One region of the uncultured Ligilactobacillus sp. genome, then DNA from elsewhere that is predicted to be linked to it. Evidence: predicted binding sites of a transcription regulator. Region 1 holds the regulator's gene; each other region holds the start of a gene.
What was found. Region 1 encodes LexA, which represses DNA repair genes until DNA is damaged. Its sites were predicted from a motif close to CNAACANNTGTTNG; they were not measured.

Region 1 (6,746 bases):
TGAAACGATGGGGCGTAAGGATGTCGCTGACGAATTCTACCGACGCTCAGGCAATTATGTAAACGTATACAATCCTGCGACATCTTTCATGCAGCCTCGCGACTCTAAAGGAGATTTTCTTGACGGTTTCAACCCCGACGATTATACTGAAGATATCTGTGAGAGCAATGGGTGGCAGTATTTCTGGTCGGTACAACATGATATTGACGGACTCATTGACCTTGTCGGAGGGAAAGACCGCTTTAAAGAAAAACTCGACAGCATGATGACCTACAATCCTTCACCCAATGACTCACTCCCGATATTCAGCACCGGCATGATCGGCCAATATGCTCATGGAAATGAGCCCAGCCATCATGTAGTGTATATGTACAACAATGTCGGACGTCCCGATTTAACTCAGAAATATGCTTCAGAAATAATCGAGCAGCTTTACAATACGACTCCTGCAGGTCTGTGCGGCAATGAGGATTGCGGACAGATGTCGGCCTGGTTTGTATTCTCGGCAATGGGCTTCTATCCGGTCAATCCCGTAAATGGGATATATGAGTTGGGAACTCCGCTATTTAAAAAGATGCAACTGCATCTTGACAACGGCAAAATATTTACCGTTAATGCTCCTGATGTCAGCAAAGAAAACATATATATCCGCTCGGTAAAAATCGATGGTAAGCCTTATGACAAGACTTTCATCACTCACGAGCAGATAATGTCGGGAGCTACTGTAGACATGGAGATGTCAGCTACTCCGGCGTCATTCCCCGACAATAAATAAATTTTCGTAATTTTGCACTACAGTTATTACAGAAAGCAATTATCACCTCAAATCTGATGAATAGAATCAATCTTTCAGCCATTTCTTTTGGTTTTAATATCGCCATAATATCTACCTCACATTTTATCTTTTTTGTAGATATTATATCGCGTTTGATTACATTTTAATATATTTTGCTTAACAGTTATTTCCTCCCTCCACTAAAGCAAACGCTTGTTTGTAACTGTTGGTTTTCTATGTTATAATTACTCTATAAAAATGTATTGAGGTGTTCAAAATGACAAAAGCATCCGAAAAAAGACAGCTAAACATTTTGCGTTTTATCTACAATACAGTTGAGAGCAAAGGTTATCCACCGACTGTGCGAGAGATCTGTCAAGCAGTCTCACTTTCTTCGACCTCAACTGTACACGGTCATTTAGCACGCTTAACTAAGAAAGGCTTTCTCAAAAAAGATCCTACCAAGCCGCGGGCAATGGAAGTTACCCCAGCTGGTCTAGAAGCCTTGGGGATCAAGACCACTTTAAATGAGATCCCAGTCGTTGGAACTGTGACCGCAGGGATGCCGATCTTAACTGTTGAAGAAACAACTGATTATTTTCCATTACCCCCTAATTTAAGTGATGCCAATGATTTGTTCATGTTGAACATTCGTGGTGAAAGCATGATCGATGCTGGGATCTTAGATGGTGATCAAGTTATCGTTAGAAAACAATCTGCTGCTGATAATGGTGATATCGTGATCGCCATGACCGAAGACGATGAAGCAACATGCAAGCGATTCTACAAAGAAGACGGATATTTTAGATTACAACCTGAAAATGAAACGATGGATCCGATCATCTTGGATAATGTCGTAATTTTAGGTAAAGTCATCGGACTCTACCGTGATATGATCTAAAGTCAATATTTTAGTGACTAGGAGTTTACAGACTTCTAGTTTTTTTATTCAAAAAAAGATGCCTCAAAGTGCATCTTTTAGAACTATTTACTTGCCTTAGCCATTTTTAACAATTCTTCTGCATGTTCTAGCGTCAAAGTCGTGATCGAAGAACCCGATAGCATTCGAGCTAATTCTTCGATCCGTTCCTTATCATTTAAGATCGTAAGCGAAGTTTCAGTCCGACCATTAGCTACATGTTTAGCAATGAAATAATGGTGGTCTGCCACAGCTGCGACCTGTGGTAAGTGGGTGATACACAGCACTTGCGAATTAGTTGCGATCTGACTGATTTTTTCAGCAATCGCTTGTGCGACGCGCCCACTGACTCCAGTATCGACCTCATCAAAAATAATACTCGTCACACCCTTATTTTGGGCAAAGATCGTCTTTAGTGCGAGCATGATCCGCGATAATTCACCACCAGAAGCGATCTTTGCTAAAGCCCCCATTTCTTCTCCAGGATTAGTTTGAATGTAAAATTCGACCCGATCAAGACCATTTTCAGTCAATTGTCCGTTCTCTGGTAAAAAACGTACTTCAAAAACAGCTTTATCCATATAAAGTGCACCCAATTGCTGATGGATCTCAGCTTCGAGTCGTTTAGCAGTTTGTTTGCGTAACTCACTGATCTCTAGTGCTAATTCTTTTGCCTTGGCGTGAGCTTCTTTGACCTGTTCGACTTGCTGTTCTAAGTTTTCATCGCTTTGTTGCATCGTTTCAAGTTCTCGTTTTATCTTATCGTAATAAGTTAGGATCGTTTCGATCGAATCACCATATTTACGCTTGAGTTGATGGATCGTTTCGAGCCGTGCTTCGATGGAATTTAATAATTCTTCATCCCACTCCAGATCACTTAATTGCCCTGAAACTTCATGCGCTGCATCTTGCAGATTATAGAAAGCATCGGAAACCTTTTCGTAGATCGCTGCTAATTCAGAATTGAACTCAGCCACGTCTTCTAACTCGCTCATGACATTACCTAGAACACTCATCACATCTAATTCTTCACCATTTAGCACTTGATAACTCATCTCTAAAGCGTGATGGATCGTTTGATAATTATCTAATTGGCGTTTTTGTTCTTGGAGCTCTTCTTCTTCCCCCTCGTGTAACTGCGCTTCACTGATCTCATTAACTTGAAATTGTAACATATCAAGTCTTTGAGCCCACTCATGCGCATTTTTCTCGCGTTGCTCTAGTGCATGAGAAAGACGACGATAATCTGCATAAAGTGTCTGGTATTGTGCCAATTTAGCTAGGATCTCAGGCTGATAATTATCAACTAAGGCTAAATGACGCTCAGGATCCATCAATTCTTGATGCTCATTTTGCCCATGGATATCGATCAATGTTTGCCCCACCTGCCGAAGTGTGCCTAGATTGACCAAAACGCCATTTATCCGGCAAACATTTTTGCCACTGCGATAAATATCGCGTTGTAAGATCAAAACATCATCCTCACATTCGATCCCAAACTCATCTAAAAGCTCATATGTTCGAGTTGCTTTAGGGATAGTAAATTGTCCTTGGAGCAATGATTTATTAGCTCCCTTGCGAATAAAATCACTCGAGCCACGTCCACCTGCTAGTAGCCCTAAAGCATCGATAATAATGGACTTACCAGCCCCAGTTTCACCAGTCAAGACCGTCATATTCGTTCCAAAATCAACGGTCAACTGCTCAATAATTGCAAAATCACGGATCATTAATTCTTGTAACAAAGTACTTTCCTGCTGTTGCTAAAAGTAACAGTTTTTCCTTTCCCAAAATCTAAAAGTCCTATTTATCATCGACCAAGGCCAATAATTTACGCTCGATCTGCAACGCATCTTCATTTGAACGTGCAAAGAGCATGATCGTGTCATCATCACCTAAAGTAGCAAAAACTTCATCGTAGTTCATTTGTGAGATCAAGCTCGAAAGTGCTGGCCCATTACCAGGCAAAACTTTGACCATACATAGATCACGGTGACAGTCAGAAACAAGATAGGCGTCACGCAAAACTTTCCTTAGTTTTTTTTCGGTATTATCCTTCTTGGTCGTCGGTAAACTATACCGATACGACCCATCTGGCGTCGGTACTTTGATCAGCTGCATCTCTTTTACATCACGTGAGATAGTAGCTTGAGTCACTTCAACTCCCTTAGCTAAAAGGAGACTAACAAAGTCTTCTTGCCGATAAATCGCATTATCCTGGATCATTTTTTTAATAATTCGTTGTCTATCTTGTTTTCTCACTGAGAAATCATCCTTCCTACCTACTTATCTTTTTGATGAAGTAATGTTTGATGGGCTTGTTTGATCACTGCACTTGGATCGACATTAGCACTGATCGTTGCAGTCTTTGATGTTGCACGCAAATGGACTAAAAATTCAATATTTCCTTCACCACCCGTGATCGGTGAAAAATCAAGGTCTAAAACATCATATCCTGCTTTGACAGCAAAAGCGACCAACTCTTGGATCACTTCTAAATGGACTTTTTCATCCCGAACGATCCCGTGCTTACCAACTTTTTCACGTCCCGCCTCAAATTGAGGCTTGATCAAAGCCACCACGTCACCGCCCGGCTCTAAGATCGCATGTAAAGTCGGCAAGATAAGTTGTAATGAAATAAAAGAAACATCGATCGTCGCAAAATCAGGGCGTCCAGCAGTAAAATCGTCTAATTTACTGTAGCGAAAGTTAGTATTCTCCATTACAACGACTCGCGGATCTTGACGCAACTTCCAAGCTAATTGATTAGTTCCCACATCGAGGGCATAACTCAACTTGGCACCTTTTTGTAAGGCAACATCAGTAAAGCCACCCGTAGATGAACCGATATCAAGGACTGTTTTATTTTTGGTACTTAGTTTAAAGACTTTGAGCGCTTTTTCAAGCTTTAAACCACCACGACTAACATAGGGCATCTTTTTCCCCTTAAAATGTAATTTGACACTTGGATCGATCTTTTCACCTGGTTTATCCAATCGTTCTTCATTTTCACCTAAGATCTCACCTGCCATAACTGCACGTTTCGCTTGTTCGCGTGTCTCGAATAGACCCTGCTTGACCAATAATACATCTACACGTTCTTTTTTCATACTTACATCCTTACTTATAATTTAAAATACTCTAGCACTTGACGCAAAAGAGAAGTCTCAAGACCACTTTCATCCAAAAGCTCAAGTTGATCTTTTGCTTGCTTTAACGTATCAGCTAGTGCCTGTTTAGCTCCTTTTAGCCCTAAAAGGCGTGGATAAGTATTTTTATTTTCCGCCACATCCTTATTAGCTGTCTTACCCAACTCGGCTGTAGTTGCCGTCACATCTAAAATATCGTCATAGATCTGAAAGGCTAGACCAAATTTTTGCCCAAAAGTAACTAATGCCTGTTCTTGTTTTGGTGTTGCTTCACCTAAAATGGCACCGGCAAAACAAGCATATTCCAACAATTGTCCCGTTTTATTTTTATGGACTTGCATCAACTCAGATAAGGTCAAAGTGGCCTTTTCACCTAAGATATCGCCAGTTTGGCCTGCGACCATCCCATTTGCCCCCGCTGCTTTTGCAAGTTCAGCTACCAAGGTAATCCGTTTTTGGGGAGTAAGCTTTGTTTTAGCTAACCAGCCAAAAGCCTCAGTTAAGAGAGCATCGCCTGCTAAAACCGCTATATCTTGACCAAAAACTTTATGATTTGTCGGTTTGCCCCGCCGCAGATCGTCATTATCCATCTCAGGTAGATCATCATGGATCAAAGAGTATGTGTGCAGAAATTCTAGACTTCCCGCCACACTCAAAACATCTGTATCGATATTTTTTTCTAAACTTTGGCAGATCACCAAGATCAAAAGCGGTCTGATCCGTTTCCCCCCCGCTTCAAGCGAATATTGCATTGCCACTCGAAGTGTCTCATTCTCAGTAAATTGCGTCAAGTAATGTCGCATATGCTGTTCAAGTAATGGGATCATTTTATTTTGAAAATTTGCTAACTGCATTTTTCACTTTCTAGGTATGGGATCACTAAGAAGCCCTAGATTCCTTCCTTATTTACTTTAACAGTATTGCTCCCATCAAGTTTCTCACAATACACAGCTAAATATCAGTCATTATTTGCCTCAAAGACGACTTCTTGACCTTCTTCGTTGATAACCTTAGTCAAAGTATCCTCTGCATTTTGGAGGGTCTCTTGCAATTTTTTACTTAAAGCTACCCCTTTTTGGAATTGCGCTAGCGCCTCTTCTAAAGGAACATCGCCCTGCTCAAGTTTGCCTACGATCGCTTCTAACATTTGTAATTCTTGTTCAAAAGTTAAATTTTTTTCTGTCATTTTTTCTTCATCCCATCAATTTTAGTAACTTTAGCTTTAACACTACCATCGCTTAAATGCAATTTGATCTCAGAACCGACCGTCAGATCAGATGTTTTTTTGATGATCTTTTCATCTGCCGTGACGTAAGAAAAACCACGTCCCATAACGCGCAACGGGCTCAACATATCTAAAGCAGCGGTAGCCTTTACCAAACGTTGCTCTCTATCACCAACATATTTTTCCGTTGCCCGAAATAGGTCTTTTTTGAGCTGTGCCACCTGTTGTTTATGCAAGTTGATCGTATCTTTTGGCGAAGAACGTTGCAAACGCGTCATCAGCTCTGAAAATGACTTTTCTTTTTGATACAACTGTTCACGATAAGCCTGTTTGAGTCGATTCTGGTAACCGTCAAGTTTTTGAAGGTAGCCTTCATACAGGCGATTTGATTGCATAAAGACGTAAGAATTTTGCAACTTTTGTAGCTGTTGGCGCCGTAACTTTAGCATAGCTTGATAACTTTGGATCAAACGTAACTTATCTTGTTTGATCCGCAAGATCTCGTCTTCTAAAACTGGCGTCGCCAATTCAGCTGCTGCAGTAGGTGTCGCTGCCCTGACATCAGCCACTAGGTCAGCGATCGTCGTATCCGTTTCGTGTCCAACTGAAGAAATGATCGGGATCTTACTTTCAAAGATCGCCCGAGCAACTTTTTCTTCATTAAATGGCCACAGATCC
Region 2 (6,746 bases), on a different contig from region 1:
AGCTGCAGGAAAGTTCAGTGAAGCTGAATTAGAAAATATCAAACTAAATTTGATCAACGGTTATGAGAGCCGTTTAGATGATCAAATGACGGCGATCACACGTAGTCAGCTAGATATATTGAGTCAAGTACCAGAAACACCAGCGACTTGGATCGAAAAGATCAACCAAGTTTCGGCTCAAGACGTGGTAGAGGTGGCAAATTTAGCTGAGCTTCAGGCCGTATTTTTCTTAGATGGGGGGCATATTTAGTGGAGATCAACAGTTATCCGCAATTTGGCGAGACGATTTATACTGCTACTTTGGAGAATGGGTTAAAAGTCAATTTTTTGCCTCGAACAGATTTTCATAAGACTTATGGGATCTTGACGACTGATTATGGCTCAGTTGATAACGAATTTGTTCCTTTAGGTGAGACTAGCGTTCGGCGGTTTCCTGATGGGATCGCCCACTTTTTAGAACATAAATTATTCGAAAAAGAAGATCACGATGCCTTTGAACTATTTGGTAAATACGGAGCTGATGCCAATGCCTTTACCAGTTTTACTCGTACGAGCTACCTGTTTCAAACGACACATAATGTTGCTAAGTGTGTGACGACGTTATTAGATTTTGTGCAAGCGCCGTATTTTTCGGAAAAGACAGTTGAAAAAGAAAAGGGGATCATTGGTCAAGAGATCAAGATGTATGATGATGACTCCAATTGGCGCTTATATTTTGGGATCATTGAAAATCTGTATCCTAAAAATTCATTAAGTGTCGATATCGCTGGGACAGTTGATTCGATCAATAAGATCACTGCTCAAGATCTGTATGATTGCTACAAGACTTTTTATCAGCCAAGTAACATGGATCTCTTCTTAGTCGGGAATTTTGAAGTTGAAGCTATGCTCGAGTTGGTCAAAGAAAATCAAGCAGCTAAGGAATTTCCAAGTGCTGAGCCGATCAAGCGAGCCGAAGAATTTTTGATCTAGAAGGTAAGGATATCATTCCTTATCGGATGACAGAATTAGATATCCAGCGTCCTAAAACGATCATTGGGATCAAGGGACTAGATAAAGTGCCTGCAGGTCGAGCAGGTCTGCGGTATAAGCTAGCAGTCGAATTATTATTATATTTACTTTACAGCGAAACTTCAGATAAATACCTAGAACTTTATGATGAAGGTGTCTTGGACGACAGTTTTGGGTATGATTTTTCTTTAGAACGAGGTTTTCATTTTGCTACGATCTCAGGTGATACCAATAAACCTCAAGAACTATCCAATGCCGTGATCGAGATCGCAGAGCACGCGCTAGAATTTTTAGAAGATAAAGAATTTGCTTTTGAGTTAGCTAAACGTGAGTTGATCGGACGTAATATCCAAGCGATGAATTCATTAGAAAGTATCGCCAATCGTTATGAAGCTGATCTGTTTGAAAATGCGACCTTATTTGATATCGGAGCGCTTTTAGAACAATTGACTTTAGACGATATCAAAGTTGTTGCCAAGCAGTTCTTACGTTCAGAGGCGATCAGTGTTTACCAAATTCTCCCGAAAGAAGATGAAGATAAATGAAATGGGCTTTGCTCTGTGGAGCCTCAGGTGATCTAGGTCACCAAATCGCTAAAGACTTAGCAGCTGATGGCTGGTCGTTATATTTACATTACTATCACAATCAAACGCGTGTGGATGATCTAGTAATAAAACTAGCAAAGAATTATCCTAAGCAGGATTTTTTAGCACTCCAAGCTGACCTTACAGCACCAGACACGATGCCACAAGTGGCTTCTCAGATCTTTGGCAGTCTAGATGCACTGATCTTTGCGCAAGGAACGACTGAGTATGGGCTATTTAGTCAACAAGGACCGCAAGCTTTTGACCAGTTGCTGGCGATGCAACTACAAAGTCCGTTACGTTTGATCGCGTTGCTCGAAGCTAAATTAGCTCGCAGTCAAGCAGCGCGGATCGTGTTTATTGGCTCGGTCTATGGTGGTGCTGGTAGTGCTTTAGAGGTCGGTTATAGTACGGTAAAAGGAGCACAAAGTGCCTTTTGCAAAGCTTATAGTAAAGAAGTTGCCTCTTTGGGGATCACAGTCAATACGATCGCACCTGGAGCAGTAGATACGCAGATGAATCAGATGTTTTCTGGTAGTGAACGTCAAGCAGTACAAGAAGAGATCCCAAGTGGTCGCTTTGCTCAGCCAAGTGAGATAAGTTATTTCGTAAAAATGTTGTTAGCCCCTAAAGCTAGTTATTTAACGGGTCAGACACTTTATGTGACTGGTGGTTGGCTCGTGTAGACGATAGAATCTAAAAAGAGACGGAGAAATTAGATAAAATGACAGATATTGGAACAATTTTAAAAGAAGCACGTAAAGAAAAAGGTTTGACATTAGATGACTTACAACAAACGACCAAGATCCAAAAACGTTATTTGATCGCGATCGAAGACGATGACTTTGCAGCGCTACCAGGTAAATTCTATGTGCGAGCTTTTATCAAGCAATATGCAGAAACTGTTGGGATCGATCCAGAAGAGTTGCTAGCTAAGCTAGATGAAGATAAAACTCCCAAACCAGAAGAAGAAACAGAAGCAACGACACGTACTGAAGCGGTCAAGCGCGAAGAAGAAAAAACTATGTCACCGATCCTTGCGGGTTTGATCCGTTATTTACCTACGATCATTATCGTAGCTATCGTAGTTGCGATCTTAGGAACGATCTACATCTTTGCTTGGGGAGATCGTGACCGTAATAGCAGTACACAGATTGCTGATAATAGTCAAAGAGTCTCAGTTTCTTCCGAAAGTTCTGCTAAGAGCAGTAGTTCCAAGCAAAAAGCCTCAAGTAGTGAAAGCAGCAGTAGTAGCACATCTAAAAAAGAAAGTTCAAGCACAAAAGCTAAGAAGGAATCTAAAAAGGCAACTAAACAAAAGATCACTAACACATCAGCTGCGGGTTCAGCTTTCGTATATGAGCTAAAAAATGCCCCAGCTACAAATAAGATCGAAATGTCAGTTTCTGATGGTGCAACAGCTTGGAATGCCGTTTCAGCTAATGGGGTCCAAGTATGGCAAGGGACACTTAGTGCTGATAATGCATCACAAACAATTGAGATCCCTGAAAATACAACAACGATCACTATGAATTTAGGGAACTCAAAGGCAACATCGATCAAGATCAACGGTAAGAAATTTGATTTCTTAAAAGAAAACGAGACTTTGACCGTACGTACGATCACATTAAACGTTGCACAAACAACGGCACAATAAAAGTAGTATGGCAGAAAAAGGCGGATGCCAAAGCATAAGTAAATCTAAGAAAGGAAACTGTGCACTTTTCAAAGTATGAAACTTTTCCGCCAACACAGTAGAAAATTATGAATTTACCGAATAAATTAACAGTTTTACGGATCATTTTGATCCCGATCTTCATGTTAGTTCTGCTATTACCGCTTGATTGGGGCGAGGTGGTTTTAGCTGGTACCGTTATCCCGACCACACAATTGCTTGGAGCGCTGATCTTTGCGATTGCTTCGATCACGGATTTTGCGGATGGACAGATCGCACGTAAACAAAAATTAGTTACAAACTTTGGCAAGTTTGCTGATCCTCTAGCCGATAAGATGTTGGTAATGACCGCATTTATCATCTTGGTACAGATGGGGAAAGTACCTGCGTGGGTCGCAGCGATCATTGTTTGCCGTGAATTAGCCGTAACTGGTTTGCGCTTGATCATCGTTGAAAACGATGGTAAAGTCATGGCTGCTGAACTTCCAGGTAAGATCAAAACAATGACGCAAATGTTTGCGATCTTGTTCTTGTATTTGAATAATGTTTTCTTTATCAATGCAAATATCATGATCGGTGAGATCTTATTGTATATCTGCTTATTCTTTACGGTATATTCAGGCTTGGATTATTTTTGGAAGAGTAGAAGTATTTTTGCTGATTCTTTTAACGATTAAAAACGATGGACTACTTCAGCTGGTGAGGTAGTCTATTTATTTGCATAGAGATCCAAGTATTTTGCGTATCTTTAAAGTAAGGCTGAAACATATCAAACATTAGTTCGCAAAACGCTTGCTTTTTTTGAAAAAAATAAGTATGATATATGGTACAGAGTAATTGAACGTAGATTAGGAAACGTTCTTTGTGAGTAAACGACAAAGAGGAGGAGTAAATTTGGCTGACGAAAGACAAGTTGCTTTAGATAAAGCGCTCAAGAAGATCGAAAAAGATTTCGGTAAGGGTGCCATCATGAAGATGGGTGAAAAGGCTGATACCCAGATCTCAACTGTTCCAAGTGGTTCATTGGCCCTTGATGAAGCTTTGGGAGTAGGTGGCTTCCCAAGGGGACGTATCGTAGAGATCTATGGCCCTGAAAGTTCTGGTAAGACAACAGTTGCTTTGCAAGCTGTTGCTGAAGTTCAAAAACAAGGCGGTCTAGCTGCTTATATCGATGCGGAAAATGCACTTGATCCTGCATATGCGACAGCTTTGGGTGTCAATATCGATGACTTGTTGCTCTCTCAACCTGGTACTGGCGAAGAAGGTCTACAGATCGCAGATGCACTGGTCTCTTCTGGCGCGGTAGATATCGTGGTCATTGACTCTGTAGCGGCTTTAGTTCCTAAAGCTGAGATCGAAGGCGAGATGGGTGACTCACATGTTGGTTTACAAGCGCGTTTGATGTCTCAAGCTTTACGTAAACTTTCAGGTACGATCAACAAGACTAAGACGATCGCTTTGTTTATCAATCAGATCCGTGAAAAAGTCGGAGTGATGTTTGGTAATCCAGAAACAACGCCTGGTGGACGGGCCCTTAAGTTTTACTCAACGATCCGCTTGGAAGTTCGGCGCGCTGAACAGATCAAGGACGGTTCAGATGTTTTAGGTAACCGGACTCGGATCAAAGTTGTGAAAAATAAGGTCGCACCACCATTTAGAACGGCAGAAGTCGATATCATGTATGGTGAAGGGATCTCGAAGATGGGTGAATTGATCGACTTAGCCGTTGAGAAAGATATCATCGAAAAGAGTGGTTCTTGGTTCTCTTACGGTGGTAGCCATATCGGTCAAGGTCGTGAAAAGACAAAGGCTTACTTGAGCGAACATCCTGAAGTGGCCGATGAGATCACACAAAAAGTTCGTGATACACCAACGCTTACACAAAAAGAGAAAAAAGCACTTGAAAAAGAAAAAAAAGCTAAGGAAAAAGAAGCGGCTAAAGTTGATAAAAAAGCAGCTAACAAGCCGGTCAGTTTGGACTTAGGTAAAGACGACAAATAAACTTTAAAGAGTAGCCGTTTGCTAGAGCTACTCTTTTTTGACATTATCTAGATAAAAGGTCAAACAGACTGATAATGATTGACATTTACCAACATTAAACATTAAAATATTATTGTGTGTAAATTAGACCTAAGCCGTCGATTTACCACGATAAAATAGATCGCGGAGGTGCAAACTTGAACTATACTGTTATTAGTGCCATCCTCGCAATCGCTGTTTTGACTTTAGTGCTAGGTTTTGCTTTAGGAATCTTTTATCGAAAGCGTAGTTATGAACAATCGCTAGATGCAGCAACTCAAACGGCCAAAGGTATTATTGCTAGTGCCAAAAAAGAGGCTTTACTGGAAGCAAAAGATGAAAGTCATCGCTACCGTAAAGAAGTCGAAGGCGAATTGAAAGAGAGACGCTTTGAAGTTCAGAAACAAGAAAATCGTTTGTTGAAAAGAGAAGAGAACCTTGATCGTAAGGATTCAGTCTTAGACAAACGCGAACAAATGCTTACACAAAAAGAAGATCAACTGAGTGCTGAGCAACAAAGATTAACTGCAAAGAGCAAGGAAGTCACTTCGCTTGAACAAAAACAAAAAGATAAGCTGGAAGAGATCGCCGCTTTGACAAAAGACCAAGCTAAGGAACTTATTCTTAAAGAGACGCGTAACAGTTTGAGTTACGAATTAGCTGTGATGATCAAGGAAAGTGAAGCCCAAGCTCAAGCAACAGCTGACAAAAAGGCTAAGAGTTTGATCGCACAAGCTATCCAGCGCAGTGCAGCTGATATGGTCTCTGAAACCACTGTCTCAGTCGTCAACTTACCAAATGATGAGATGAAGGGCCGTATTATTGGGCGTGAAGGACGTAATATTCGCACACTTGAAACTTTGACTGGGATCGATCTGATCATTGATGATACTCCTGAAGCTGTCGTTTTGAGTGGCTTTGATCCTGTAAGACGCGAGATCGCCAAAATGGCCTTAGAAAAATTGATCCAAGATGGTCGGATCCATCCAGCACGTATCGAGGAAATGGTCGAAAAGGCTACCAAGGAAATGGATAGTCGGATCCGCCAGACTGGTGAAGAAGCTATCTTTGATCTTGGGATCCATTCAATGCATCCAGATTTGATCAAGACAGTCGGTCGTTTGAATTATCGGACAAGTTATGGTCAAAATGTGTTGGATCATTCGATCGAAGTTGCTAAGATCACAGGGGTCCTTGCAGCTGAGTTAGGTGAAGACGTTACAATAGCGAAACGCGCAGGTTTACTACACGATATCGGAAAAGCAGTTGATCATGAAGTTGATGGCTCTCATGTTGAGATCGGGGTGGAGTTGGCGAAGAAATATAAAGAAAACGATGTCATTGTCAATACGATCGCCTCTCACCACGGTGATGTAGCACCAAAATCAACGATCGCAGTTTTAGTTGCGGCAGCTGATGCTGTTTCAGCTGCACGTCCAGGGGCTCGGAGCGAGTCA
Region 3 (6,746 bases), on a different contig from region 1:
GAACTTGAAGGGCCTACCATAACAGGTCCGATAATATCAAAAACACTCTTGTAATTCCCGCTCACCATTTTCACCTCGACTTAAGTTATTTTTTATTAATGTATCACTAAAGTTCGCCTTTTATCACTACATGTGAAAAATTTAATTTATTTTTTTTCAATCTAGCACAGCTTACTAACCTAGTCCCAAAAAAGAGCTAGCCCCAAACTTGAGCTAGCCCTAAGTTGTCTATTATTCTACTACTTTACGTTCAAATGGATCGGATGAGATACCTTCATCCAAGATTTTTTGGCACCATTCTTTGGCTGAGAACAATGAGTGATCACGATAATTACCACAACTCTTGATATCAGTTCCTTGAACATCTTCCCAAGAAGCATTCAAAATATCATTTAAGGAGGCTTTTAAGGCTTTAGCAACTTCGACCGTATCATGCTCGCCCCACATGATCAAATGAAAACCCGTCCGGCAACCGAATGGAGAACAATCGATCACGCCATCCATATGGTCACGTAAATAACCCGCTAACATATGCTCGATCGTATGCAAGCCCGCTGTTGGGATCGCGTTTTCATTTGGTTGGACCAATCTAAGATCAAAGTTTGAGATCTGATCACCTCTTGGACCTTCTTCTACCGTGATCAAACGCACATAAGGTGCCTTGACTGCGGTATGATCTAATGTAAAGCTTTCAACTTCTGCCATTCTATCAACACCCCTATTATTAATTGTACACTTTAACTTTAACAGTTTGGCATTAAAAAGCAAGTCTTAATCTTGCCGTGGTTCATAATGGCCATTTTCTAAGAGCGGTTTTAAATATTTACCAGTGTAACTTTGTTCGATCTGACATAATTTTTCAGGTGTCCCGACTCCAACGATCTGTCCGCCACGTTGGCCACCTTCTGGTCCTAGATCGATCAAATGGTCAGCCGATTTGATAACATCTAAATTGTGCTCGATCACTAATACCGTATTGCCCTTATCAACTAGTCGCTGTAAGACGTTCAATAGACGCTTGATATCATCGGTATGCAAGCCAGTAGTCGGTTCATCTAAAATATAAAAGGTCTTACCCGCTGATTTACGATGCAATTCAGAAGCTAATTTCATCCGTTGGGCTTCCCCACCGGATAAAGTCGTTGCTGGTTGTCCTAATGAAACATAACCTAGCCCAACATCGACGATCGTTTGCAATTTGCGCTTGATCTTAGGGATCGCACTAAAGAATTCTAATGCTTCTAAGACATTCATTTCTAAGATCTGAGCGATATTTTTGCCTTTATATTCAACTTCTAGCGTTTCAGAATTATAACGTGCTCCGTGACAAACTTCACATGGCACATACACATCAGGTAAGAAATTCATCTCGATCTTGATGATCCCATCCCCTTTGCAGGCTTCACAGCGACCACCTTTAACGTTAAAACTAAAGCGCCCTTTGCCATAACCACGTAACTTAGCTTGGTTAGTTTGGGCAAATAACCCCCGTATATCATCAAAGACCCCCGTATATGTCGCAGGATTACTCCGCGGAGTACGCCCGATCGGACTTTGATCGATATTGATAACTTTTTCAAGGTGTTCAGTACCTTTGATCTGCTTGAATTTACCTGGTTTTTCAGAATTATGGTGTAGTTTTTGGGCTAAAGCTCGTTTCAAGATCATATTAACTAATGTAGACTTACCAGAACCCGAGACACCAGTGACCGCAATAAATTCACCCAGCGGAAATTTCACATCGATATCCTTAAGATTATTTTCTGTTGCTCCAATGATCTCAACAAAATTTCCATTACCTTGACGTCTGGTAGCTGGGATCGGAATATATTTTTTTCCAGCTAGATATTGTCCAGTCAATGATCTCTTCGAACGTGCAACTTGCTTAGGTGTGCCCGCAGCCATGACTTGACCACCTTCTATCCCAGCGCCTGGACCGATATCGATCAAATAATCAGCGGCTCGCATCGTGTCTTCATCGTGTTCTACTACGACTAAAGTATTTCCCAACTCACACATGGCACGTAAAGAAGCGATCAAACGATCATTATCCCGTTGATGTAACCCGATCGAAGGTTCATCTAAAATATATAAGACCCCTGAAAGGTTAGAACCGATCTGCGTTGCTAAACGGATCCGTTGGGCTTCTCCCCCAGAAAGGGTACGTGCTGAACGACTTAAATTCAGATAATCCAACCCAACATTCACCAAAAATGTCAATCGGTCTTTGATCTCTTTTAAGATCGGGCGCGCGATCTGAGCTGCTTGTTCACTAAATTCCAAACCCTCAAAAAAGGCCAATTCATCGGCGATCGGCAGATCAGAAACTTCACCGATATGCTTACCGGCGATCTTAACTGCTAGGGCTTTGCGATTCAAGCGATATCCATGACAAGTTTGACATTGCAAACTCGTCATATATTTGCGCATCACATCGCGGGTAAAATCACTATTTGTCTCATGATAACGCCGATCAATATTTGGAATGACCCCTTCAAAGGTCGTGTCAATATCACGTATCCCCCCAAAATCATTTTCATACCGGAAATGGAAAGTCTTATCCTTAGCACCATACAAAATGATATCTTGCTGTTCTTGAGGTAGATCTTCAAACGGGGTATCCATATCGATCCCGAAGGCTTCACATGCTTGCTTTAATAAAGTTGGATAATATTTGGAACTGATCGGATTCCACGGTTCCATTGCCCCTTCGTTAAGTGTCTTTTTTCGATCAGGCACGACTAGATCGATATCGACTTCAAGCTTCATTCCTAATCCATCACAATCTGGACAAGCTCCAAAAGGCGCATTGAAAGAAAATAGTCGTGGTTCAAGTTCTCCGATCGTAAAACCACAATAAGGACAAGCAAAATTTTCCGAAAACTGTAACATTTTGTCGCCGACCACATCAACAAATACACTACCTTCAGCCAAGCGTAACGCTGCTTCAAATGAATCAAATAACCGTGAGCGTATCCCTTCTTTAATAACGATCCGATCGACCACCACAAAGATATCATGTTTGAGATTCTTATCTAGCTCGATATCTTCAGCAATATCATGCAATTTATCATCGATCATGACTCGGACAAAACCTTCACGTTTGATCTTTTCTAAAACTTTTTTATGTTGTCCTTTCTTACCTATCACGATCGGCGCCAAGATCTGGAGCTTAGTCCTTTCGGGGAGCTGCAAGACGCGATCGACCATTTGCTCTGGCGATTGACTCGTGATCTCACTGCCATCATTAGGACAGATCGGCGTACCTACTCGTGCCCACAACAAACGCAAGTAGTCATTGATCTCCGTTACAGTCCCAACAGTTGAGCGTGGATTCTTCGAAGTTGTCTTTTGATCGATCGAGATCGCTGGTGAAAGTCCATCGATCGAATCGACATCAGGTTTATCCATCTGACCTAAAAATTGCCTAGCATAAGCCGACAAACTCTCAACATAGCGGCGCTGACCTTCAGCATATAAAGTATCAAAAGCAAGTGAACTTTTACCTGAACCGGAGAGACCCGTGATCACGACAAGTTTTTCTTTGGGGATCTCAACATTGATATCTTTTAAATTATGCTCTCTGGCACCACGGATCGTAATCTTATTTTTTCCCACAACTTTCATCCTTTCTATTTAATCAAGCTGTGCTTTTAATTCCATCACAGTATCACGTAAAGCGGCTGCATCCTCAAAGTCAAGGTTTTTAGCGGCAGTTTTCATTTGCTCCTCTAAACGTGCGATCATTTCTCGTTGTTCTTGTTTGCTCAATTCATCAAAATCGAGTTTATCATTTAAATCTTTAGTGCTTTCTTTTGGCTTAGTCGTCATTGTGATCACATCACGGATCTCTTTTTTAACTGTTTTTGGCACGATCCCATGTTCGTCATTGTATTGCATTTGGATCGCCCGCCGCCGTGCTGTTTCGTCCATCGCTGCTTGCATCGAATCGGTCACTGTATCAGCATACATGATCACATGCCCCTTTTCATTTCGCGCAGCACGACCGATCGTTTGGATCAAAGAACGTTCATTGCGCAAAAAGCCTTCTTTATCGGCATCTAAGATCGCAACTAACGAGACCTCTGGTACATCGATCCCTTCACGTAATAAATTGATCCCAACGAGCACATCAAATTTCCCTAAACGAAGATCTCGCACGATCTGTGTCCGTTCAAGTGTCTTGATATCAGAATGCAGATACTTGACTTTAATACTCATCTCTTTGAAATAATCAGTCAGATCTTCTGCCATTTTCTTAGTCAAAGTCGTTACAAAGACGCGCTCATCTCGTTTGGTCCTCTTGGCGATCTCAGCTACTAGATCGTCCATTTGTCCCATGATCGGACGAACTTCAACTTCTGGATCCAATAATCCGGTTGGTCGAATGATCTGTTGCACGACAGTATCAGTACGTTCTTGTTCGTAAACACCTGGGGTCGCCGACATATAAATGATCTGATTTACTCGTTCTTCAAATTCGGCTAACTTTAATGGCCGATTATCCAAGGCACTTGGAAGACGGAACCCGTAATCGACTAACATCTGCTTACGTGAGCGGTCACCATTGTACATCCCACGCACTTGAGGCATCGTAACATGGGATTCATCGACTACGATCAAAAAATCATCTGGAAAGAAGTCCAACAGCGTATATGGTGCTTCCCCTGGTTTTCTTCCATCCATATGCCGCGAATAATTTTCGATCCCCGAACAATATCCCATTTCACGCAACATCTCAATGTCGTATGTTGTTCGTTGTTCTAAGCGTTGGGCTTCTAATAGCTTGCCATCCGCACGCAAGACTTTTGACCTTTGAGCTAATTCGGCCTCGATGCTCTTGATAGATCCTTCTAAGCGTTCGCCACTTGTTAAAAAGTGCGTCGCTGGGAAGATGACAACGTGATTGCGCTCACCTAAGATCTCACCAGTCAAAGGATCAACTTCTCGGATCCGATCGATCTCATCACCAAAAAATTCGACCCTAAGCGCTTGTTCATCACGTGAAGCGGGGAAGATCTCGACTACATCACCCCGAACACGAAAACGCCCCCGTTGAAAGTCGATATCGTTACGTTCAAATTGAACATCGATCAATTGATTCAACAACTTGTCCCGTTCGATCTCTTGGCCAACTCGTAATGAAAGAGCTTGATCACGATATTCTTTTGGATCACCTAAACCAAAGATCGATGAAACTGAGGCCACCACGATCACATCATTACGCTCTAATAACGAACTAGTCGCAGAGTGCCGTAATTTATCGATCTCATCGTTGATGCTCGAATCCTTTTCGATATAAGTATCACTTGAAGGAACATAAGCCTCAGGTTGATAGTAATCGTAGTAAGATACAAAATATTCAACAGCATTGTCTGGGAAAAATTCTTTGAACTCCCCATAAAGCTGTCCTGCCAAAGTCTTATTATGAGCTAAGACCAAAGTCGGCTTATTGGCTTTTGCGATCACATTTGAGATCGTAAAAGTTTTCCCTGTCCCAGTGGCTCCCAATAAGATCTGTTCTTTTTTACCAGCTTTGACCCCTGTTACAAGCTCAGCGATCGCTTGTGGTTGGTCTCCAGTTGGTTGATATTTTGAAACTAATTTGAACTCTTTATCGGCTTGACGCTCGATCAAATGATTACCCCCTCATTAAAAACTATTGCTTACAAGATTATACCACAACGAACGTATTTTCGCATCAGCAGAATCAAAAAAAGACACGGCGATTTCCGTGTCTTTTACAACTAACAGCTAACTTTAGCCCTTGATGAAATCATTGATCGCTTTTTCAAATTTTTCACATTTAGCTTGTGCATCAGCTTCGGAGTCGCCTTGCGTACCAATGTAAAATTTGATCTTTGGTTCTGTACCTGAAGGACGAACTGCGATCCAAGTTCCATCTTCAAGGAAGTATTTCAAAACATTTGACTTAGGCAAGTTGATCGCTGTCACGTTACCTTCTGCATCTTGACGACTGGAAGCTTGATAGTCTTCAGCTGCGATAACCTTATAACCGGCAAAATCAGTTGGCAATTCTTGACGGAACTTAGCCATCAAGTCTTTGATCTCTTGTGCACCTTCGATCCCATCAAAGGTCAAAGCGATCGTCTTTTCAGCAAAATAGCCGTACTTTTCAAATAATTCTTGAAGGCCATCATATAAATTCTTACCTTGTTTCTTGTAGAAAGCAGCTACTTCAGCTAATAGTACTAAAGATTGGATCGCATCTTTATCGCGTACAAATGGGCGGATCAAATAACCATAACTTTCTTCAAAACCTAACATGAAGCTGTGTTCATTTGTTTCTTCAAAATGTTGGATCTGTTCAGCGATGAACTTGAACCCAGTCAAGACATTGATCGCTTCGACTCCAAAATCAGCAGCAACTTTAGCAGCAAATTCACTTGAAACGATCGATTTTACTAAAGCTGCATTTGCGGGTAAGTTACCGGCTTTTTTACGTGCTGTTAAAATATAATTCAACATCAAAGCTGCGATCTGGTTACCCGTCAACAATTCATATTCACCATCTGGTTGCCGAACAGCTGCTCCCAAACGGTCAGCATCAGGATCAACAGCCACTAAAAGATCAGCTTTTTGGCTCTTGCCTAATTTGATCGCTAGATCAAAAGCTTCTGTAAACTCAGGGTTTGGATGCTCAACTGTTGAGAACTCTGGGTCTGGCATAGCTTGTTCTGGGACCATCGTAAAGTCTTCAAAACCTGCTTGACGTAAAGCTTTTT

Region 2: the regulator LexA is predicted to act here: its motif matches at 4,041-4,054, upstream of recA (recombinase RecA).
Region 3: the regulator LexA is predicted to act here: its motif matches at 5,686-5,699, upstream of uvrB (excinuclease ABC subunit UvrB).

Annotation. Positions count from the first base shown of each region.
Region 1 is NZ_CAQLEL010000131.1:20,330-27,075, reverse strand. It holds gene Q9Q35_RS09630 (glycoside hydrolase family 92 protein) at 1-775, shown strand, start outside; gene lexA (transcriptional repressor LexA) at 1,053-1,676, shown strand; gene recN (DNA repair protein RecN) at 1,760-3,439, opposite strand; gene Q9Q35_RS09615 (arginine repressor) at 3,498-3,956, opposite strand; gene Q9Q35_RS09610 (TlyA family RNA methyltransferase) at 3,977-4,804, opposite strand; gene Q9Q35_RS09605 (polyprenyl synthetase family protein) at 4,819-5,697, opposite strand; gene Q9Q35_RS09600 (exodeoxyribonuclease VII small subunit) at 5,802-6,029, opposite strand; gene xseA (exodeoxyribonuclease VII large subunit) at 6,026-6,746, opposite strand, start outside.
Region 2 is NZ_CAQLEL010000136.1:6,681-13,426, reverse strand. It holds gene yfmF (EF-P 5-aminopentanol modification-associated protein YfmF) at 1-250, shown strand, start outside; partial or broken gene yfmH (EF-P 5-aminopentanol modification-associated protein YfmH) at 250-1,556, shown strand; gene ymfI (elongation factor P 5-aminopentanone reductase) at 1,553-2,281, shown strand; gene Q9Q35_RS09975 (RodZ domain-containing protein) at 2,320-3,252, shown strand; gene pgsA (CDP-diacylglycerol--glycerol-3-phosphate 3-phosphatidyltransferase) at 3,360-3,947, shown strand; gene recA (recombinase RecA) at 4,165-5,271, shown strand; gene rny (ribonuclease Y) at 5,448-6,746, shown strand, end outside.
Region 3 is NZ_CAQLEL010000037.1:7,392-14,137, forward strand. It holds gene Q9Q35_RS02025 (serine dehydratase beta chain) at 1-65, opposite strand, end outside; gene Q9Q35_RS02030 (S-ribosylhomocysteine lyase) at 232-705, opposite strand; gene uvrA (excinuclease ABC subunit UvrA) at 772-3,618, opposite strand; gene uvrB (excinuclease ABC subunit UvrB) at 3,637-5,637, opposite strand; gene Q9Q35_RS02045 (phospho-sugar mutase) at 5,761-6,746, opposite strand, start outside.